Regions from separate parts of the Pedobacter sp. TM02 genome, predicted to be linked through region 1. Evidence: riboswitches for the same ligand, from Rfam matches in the RefSeq annotation. Region 1 holds a riboswitch; the other holds the start of a gene.
What was found. A riboswitch is a leader RNA that binds a small molecule or an ion and turns the genes downstream of it on or off. The one in region 1 is predicted to bind S-adenosylmethionine.
Positions count from the first base shown of each region.

Region 2: linked by a shared signal. The riboswitch ahead of metH (methionine synthase) and the one ahead of AC6H1S_RS08295 (O-acetylhomoserine aminocarboxypropyltransferase/cysteine synthase family protein) in region 1 are both predicted to bind S-adenosylmethionine.

Region 1 covers NZ_AP046530.1:1,987,726-1,990,856, forward strand. Annotated here, with positions in the region: gene AC6H1S_RS08295 (O-acetylhomoserine aminocarboxypropyltransferase/cysteine synthase family protein) at 1-1,238, opposite strand, end outside; SAM riboswitch class I at 1,547-1,659, opposite strand; gene AC6H1S_RS08300 (trans-sulfuration enzyme family protein) at 1,848-2,969, opposite strand; gene AC6H1S_RS08305 (lipocalin family protein) at 3,075-3,131, shown strand, end outside.
Region 2 covers NZ_AP046530.1:411,230-414,360, reverse strand. Annotated here, with positions in the region: gene AC6H1S_RS01820 (hypothetical protein) at 1-119, shown strand, start outside; gene AC6H1S_RS01815 (Bax inhibitor-1/YccA family protein) at 160-897, shown strand; SAM riboswitch class I at 1,067-1,168, shown strand; gene metH (methionine synthase) at 1,302-3,131, shown strand, end outside.

The DNA.
Region 1 (3,131 bases):
ACAGAAACGCGCAACAGGTTTGGCGTAACGCCGGCTGCAATTTGTTCGTCGATGCTGAGTTGCTGATGCGTAGTGGCCGATGGCTGGATGATCAATGTTTTGGCGTCGCCCACATTGGCCAAATGGCTTACCAATTTTAAGCTGTCGACGAAGGCAATGGCCTGTTCCTTATCGCCGTTCAGTTCGAATGAAAGCACAGCCCCAAATCCGTTGCGCAGGTATTTTTTGGCATTGGCATGGTAAGGACTGCTTTCCAGGCCAGGATAGTTTACCTTAGCTACTGCCGGATGGTTTTCGAGCCAAGTTGCCAAAGCCAGCGCATTTTCTACATGGCGTTGTACACGCAATGACAGGGTTTCCAATCCTTGGAGCAACAAGAAAGAATTGAAAGGTGCCAATGCCGGACCAAAATCCCGCAGGCCTTCAACACGGGCACGGATAATGAACTGGATGTTGCCAAACGGGCCGTCTTGTCCGAAAACATCGTCGAAAATCAAGCCATGGTACCCTTCGGCTGGTTCGATAAATTGAAAGAATTTGCCGTTGCCCCAATTGTAGTTGCCACCGTCAACAATTACGCCGCCGATGCTGGTGCCATGTCCGCCAATCCATTTGGTGGCCGATTGTACCACCACATGTGCCCCATGTTCCAATGGTTTAAACAGATAGCCGGCTGCACCAAATGTGTTGTCTACAATTAGTGGCAGGTCGTATTGTTTGGCAATGGCCGCTATTTTCTCAAAATCGGGAATGCTAAACGAAGGATTGCCAATGGTTTCTACATAAATAGCTTTGGTATTGCCATCAATCTTGCTTGCGAAGTCGGCAGGATCATCGCCGTTGGCAAAACGGGTTTCGATGCCCAAACGCTTAAAGGCTACCTTGAATTGGTTGTAAGTACCGCCATATAAGTGGCTCGAGGCTACAAAATTATCGCCTGCCTGCAAAATGTTGTTCAAGGCAATAAATTGGGCAGCTTGTCCAGAACCTACGGCCAAGGCGGCAACTCCACCCTCTAATGCGGCAATCCTTTTTTCGAATACATCGGTGGTAGGATTCATTAAACGGGTGTAAATGTTGCCGAATTCTTTTAGCGCAAAGAGGTTGGCGCCATGTTCAGAATTTTTAAAGCCATAAGAAGTGGTTTGATAGATAGGTACGGCTCTTGAGCCAGTTGTAGGGTCTATTTCTTGTCCAGCGTGCAGCTGTAGGGTTTCGAATTTATAGGATGTTGACATGATTTCTAAGTTTAAATTGTAAATGCCTGAAACGATAAGTTGATTACGTTTGCCTGAAGTAGGCGAGTGGCTATTTTTGGCTTAAATCCAGCATTAGCCGTTAGCGTACCCTAATTTTTTAGGGCCTTCCAAATTGAACATACAAAGGGGAAGAATTTTGTGCTTAGTATATGCGACAGCACATACAACACATCAACTGTGCGTTACAGCAAAACTGATTTACATTTAAAAATGAAACCGACTGTTTGGGTTTTGAACCTGAATTTTCGCTAAGGAGCGACGATGAATTGAACTTTTTCATTTTCTTCAATTTATATTTCCAAACAACACCATGTTGCCCGGTCAGGAATTGGCACCTTCTCCGTTAGGGAGGGTTGCCAGTGGGTCAAAGAGCCTGTCTCTCGCCACTTCTTTATAAATCAAATCTTTAAAAGATATTGACTTGGAAATTCAGCTTTCGCCGAATAATGTTCCAAAGATATGTGAAAATCTGAAAACCTGCAAAATAAAATTTCGATTTATTTTTAAGTTATTGATTTTGAGTTATTTGCTGTAAATGGTTATGGACTAATAGTGGATGGTAGGTGGTCCATGTCCCATAAACTATTGCTATACAAATGCCAGTGCTTGGTCTAGGTCGGCAATCAAATCATCGATATGCTCTAAGCCAACCGAAATCCGAATTAAATTTTGTGGCGTTTTGGTATCGGGACCTTCAACTGATGCACGGTGCTCAATAAGGCTTTCTACGCCGCCCAGACTGGTTGCTTGTGCAAATAGGCTTACCTTGTTTACTACTGTTCTGGCTGCCGTGGCATCGCCATTAACCAAAATAGAAAGCATGCCACCAAAACCACTCATCTGTTTTTTGGCGATCTCGTGTTGCGGGTGCGAAGCTAAGCCTGGATAATAAACTCCTGCTATTTTAGGATGTTGCGCTAAGTGTTGCGCCAATTTTTCGGCATTTTCGCAATGTCCTTTCATGCGGTAGGCCAATGTTTTGAGGCTGCGCAACAGCAAAAAGCAATCGAAAGGAGAGGGTACTGCGCCACCAATCTGCTGAATATTTTTGATTTTCTCCCAAAATTCGTCTTTACGCGCCGTAGTTAAGCAACCGCCCAGTACATCGCTGTGGCCCCCAATGTACTTGGTGGTAGAGTGCATCACAATAGCGGCTCCCAACTTGATAGGGTTTTGCAAGCTGGGCGAAGCAAAGGTACTGTCGCAGGCAAAAATGAGTTGGTGTTTTTTGCAAATCGCCGCCAGCGCCTCAATGTCCGTAATTTTTAAAAGCGGGTTGGATGGCGTTTCGGCCCAAATTAGCGCTGTATTGGGTTTAATATGGTTGGCTACGGCCGAATGATCGGTCAGGTCAATAAAATCGAAAGTAAGGGTAGCCGCAAAAATGCTTTGCAGCTGTTTCTTAAAACCCCAGTACATATCGTCGGGGGCAATAATGTGGCTACCGGGTTCCAGTGCCTGAAATACAGCCATTCCGGCAGTATTTCCCGAAGAAAACGCGCAGCTGTCTTCGCCAAATTCGAGTGCGGTTATTACACTTTCCAGGGCCGATCGGTTTGGATTGCTCACTCTGCTATACATATGTCCGCCAGGGTAGCCGCCATCTTCGCCCCTTAAAAAAGTAGTAGAGAGGCTTATTGGCATGGTGACGTCGCCCGTAGAGCTTTGGGTTAAATGAAGAGCATGTATGGCCGCAGTTTCTGGTTTCATTTTTCAGGCTTAATTACTAGGGATTTAAAGCAAAGCTAAATTTTAATCTTAAAAGTTGTAGATTTTGGCAAGATTTGTGTAATTAGCATATTAAAAAACAAGTATATGAAAAGAATATTTTTAATAGCGGCTTTAATTTGTAGTTCAATAATAGTTTTACAA
Region 2 (3,131 bases), 1.6 Mb from region 1:
ATGGCATCGATTACTACATCAATTTTGGCGGCGAGCTCGACGAATTGCACTGGCGGAAGCTCAAACCTTTGCAGTTTTACAAAAAAGTGGACGAACTGCTGACAAAAAGGTTAAATTAAAACCGTATTTTTAACGCAACATATTTTTAAACCAAAAAACATGGAACAACAAAATTATCAATATCAAGACAATTCGGTCTTTGTACAAGAGCGATCGGTTGCTAAAAAATTCTTTGCCAACGTTTTCCTTTGGATGTTTGTGGCCTTGGCGATTTCAGCTGTATCTGCTTATGTTTTAGCTACCACACCTGCATTACTAAGCTATTTAGTTGGCGAAAATGGTTTTACAATTTTTGGCTACATCGCTATTTTTGCACCCATAGGACTAGTTTTTTTAATTAGCGGCGGCATTTCCAGATTTTCGTTTGGCACTTTGGTCGGTTTATTTGTCCTCTACTCTATCTTAACTGGGGTAATGCTAAGCTTTATTCTACTAATCTACACCTTATCGTCAATCGCAATCTGCTTTGTTGCGGCAGCGGGCATTTTTGCCGTTATGGCCGTTATGGGCTATACAACCGATGTAGACTTAAGCCAGTTTAGATCTATTTTAATTGCTGGCGTAATCGGATTGGTTATTGTTAGCTTAATCAATATGTTCATCGGAAGCGATACCTTGAACTATATCCTTGGTTTTGCAGGCGTTGCCATTTTCACCGCCTTAACGGCCTATAAAGTACAGGAAATCAAAAGAATTGGCGAAGGTTTGGATGAGGCAGGAAATGAAATTGCTATCGAAGACAGCAAAAAACTCGCATTGATGGGTGCCTTGTCTTTGTATATCACCTTTATTAACTTGTTGCTCTCTTTACTTCGTCTTTTTGGCAGCAGAAGATAAGATCCATCGATTTAAAGGTTAGGACAATCCAAGCCAAAATCGTACATCTACAATTCTTAAATCCAAAACATTATATCGAAGGCCGTGCACATTTGCATGGCCTTTGTAATTTTATTTGGTTTAAGCGCGATATTTTTGGAATTGATGTGGCATTGTTGCATTTTTGTACCGCTTATTCAGAAAGATGGAGGGATTAGACCCTGCGAAGTCTTAGCAACCTGTGCTAACAAGGTGCTAAATTCTATCCTGAGCAATCAGGAAAAGATAAGTTAAAGTCAAACTATAGCCCGACTTTTCGAGATAAGCCTATTTGAGATTTGAGAAATTAGATTTGAGATTTGAGACCAGTGATGAGTTTCTGATTCTCATATCTCACATCTCCAATCTAATATCTAACAATAAGAATGAACATTAGAGAAGAATTAGAGAAGCGAATTTTAATCATAGACGGTGCCATGGGCACAATGATACAGCGCTACGTTTTAACCGAAGAAGACTTTAGGGGCGAACGTTTTGCCAATCACCCCTGCGATGTAAAAGGCAATAACGATTTGCTGAACATCACCCGTCCCGATATTATCAAGGAAATACACCTCGAGTATCTGCAGGCTGGTGCCGATATTATCGAAACCAATACCTTTAGTACGCAACGCATTTCTATGGCCGACTACCAGATGGAAGACCTTTCTTACGAACTGAGTTTTGAAGGTGCCCGCGTAGCTAAAGAGGCTGTTCAAGAGTTTATGGCCAAAAATCCGGGTAAGCAATGCTTTGTAGCCGGAGCCATTGGCCCTACCAACCGTACGCTTTCGCTTTCGCCTGATGTAAACGACCCGGGCTTCAGGGCCATTACCTACGACCAGTTGTTTGATGCCTATTACGAACAGATCCGCGGCTTGGTTGATGGCGGCTCAGATGTATTGCTGATCGAAACCATATTTGATACGCTAAATGCCAAAGTGGCTATTGCGGCCATTAAACAATATGAAGAAGTAATTGGCCGTAAGCTCGAAATCATGATTTCGGGTACCATTACCGACGCTTCGGGAAGAACGCTTTCGGGCCAAACCGCAGAGGCTTTCCTCAATTCGGTTAGCCATGCCCAGCCTTTGAGCATTGGCTTTAACTGTGCCCTGGGCGCCAAAGAAATGCGCCCGCACATCGAAGAGCTGGCCGCCAAAGCAAACTGCTACGTTTCGGCCTACCCCAATGCGGGTTTGCCTAATGAATTTGGGGCCTACGACGAAATGCCTCACGAAACCGCACATTTGGTTGATGATTTCATTACCTCTGGATTTGTAAATATCGTTGGCGGTTGCTGTGGCACTACGCCAGACCACATTGGCTGCATTGCCGAGAAAGCCAGCAAAGCTTCGCCGCGAAAAATCCCAACGCTTGAACCTTATATGCGTTTGAGCGGCTTAGAACCGGTTACCATTACCCCCGAAAGCATTTTTGTGAACGTGGGCGAACGCACTAACATTACCGGCTCTCCCAAGTTCTCCAAGCTTATTTTGGGTGGCGATTATGAGGCCGCCTTGACCGTAGCGCGCCAGCAGGTAGAGGGCGGGGCACAGGTTATCGATGTGAACATGGATGAAGGCATGCTTGATTCGGAAGCGGCGATGACCAAGTTCCTCAACCTTATAGCTTCCGAACCCGATATTGCCAAACTGCCCATCATGGTCGATTCGTCTAAATGGTCGGTTATTGAAAACGGCTTAAAATGTTTGCAAGGCAAGGGCATCGTCAACTCCATTTCGCTCAAAGAAGGCGAGGAAAAGTTCAAAGAGAGTGCCCGCAAAATTATGCGTTATGGCGCGGCGGTAGTAGTGATGGCCTTCGATGAACAAGGCCAGGCTGACAACTACGAACGTAGGATTGAAATCTGTAAAAGAAGCTATGATATCTTGGTCAATGAACTGGATTTTCCACCCCAAGACATCATCTTCGACCCTAATATTTTAACTGTTGCCACGGGTTTGGAAGAGCATAACAACTATGCCGTCGATTTTATCAACGCCACCCACTGGATCAAGGAAAACCTGCCTTACGCCAAAGTGAGCGGCGGTGTTTCTAACATTTCTTTCTCGTTTAGGGGCAATAATGTGGTTCGCGAAGCCATGCACTCTGCCTTTTTGTTCCATGCCATTAAAGCTGGCTTGGATATGGGCATTGTTAATGCAGGGATGCTGGAGGTGTACCAGGAAATTGAGCCCGAGCTGTTAGAAAGA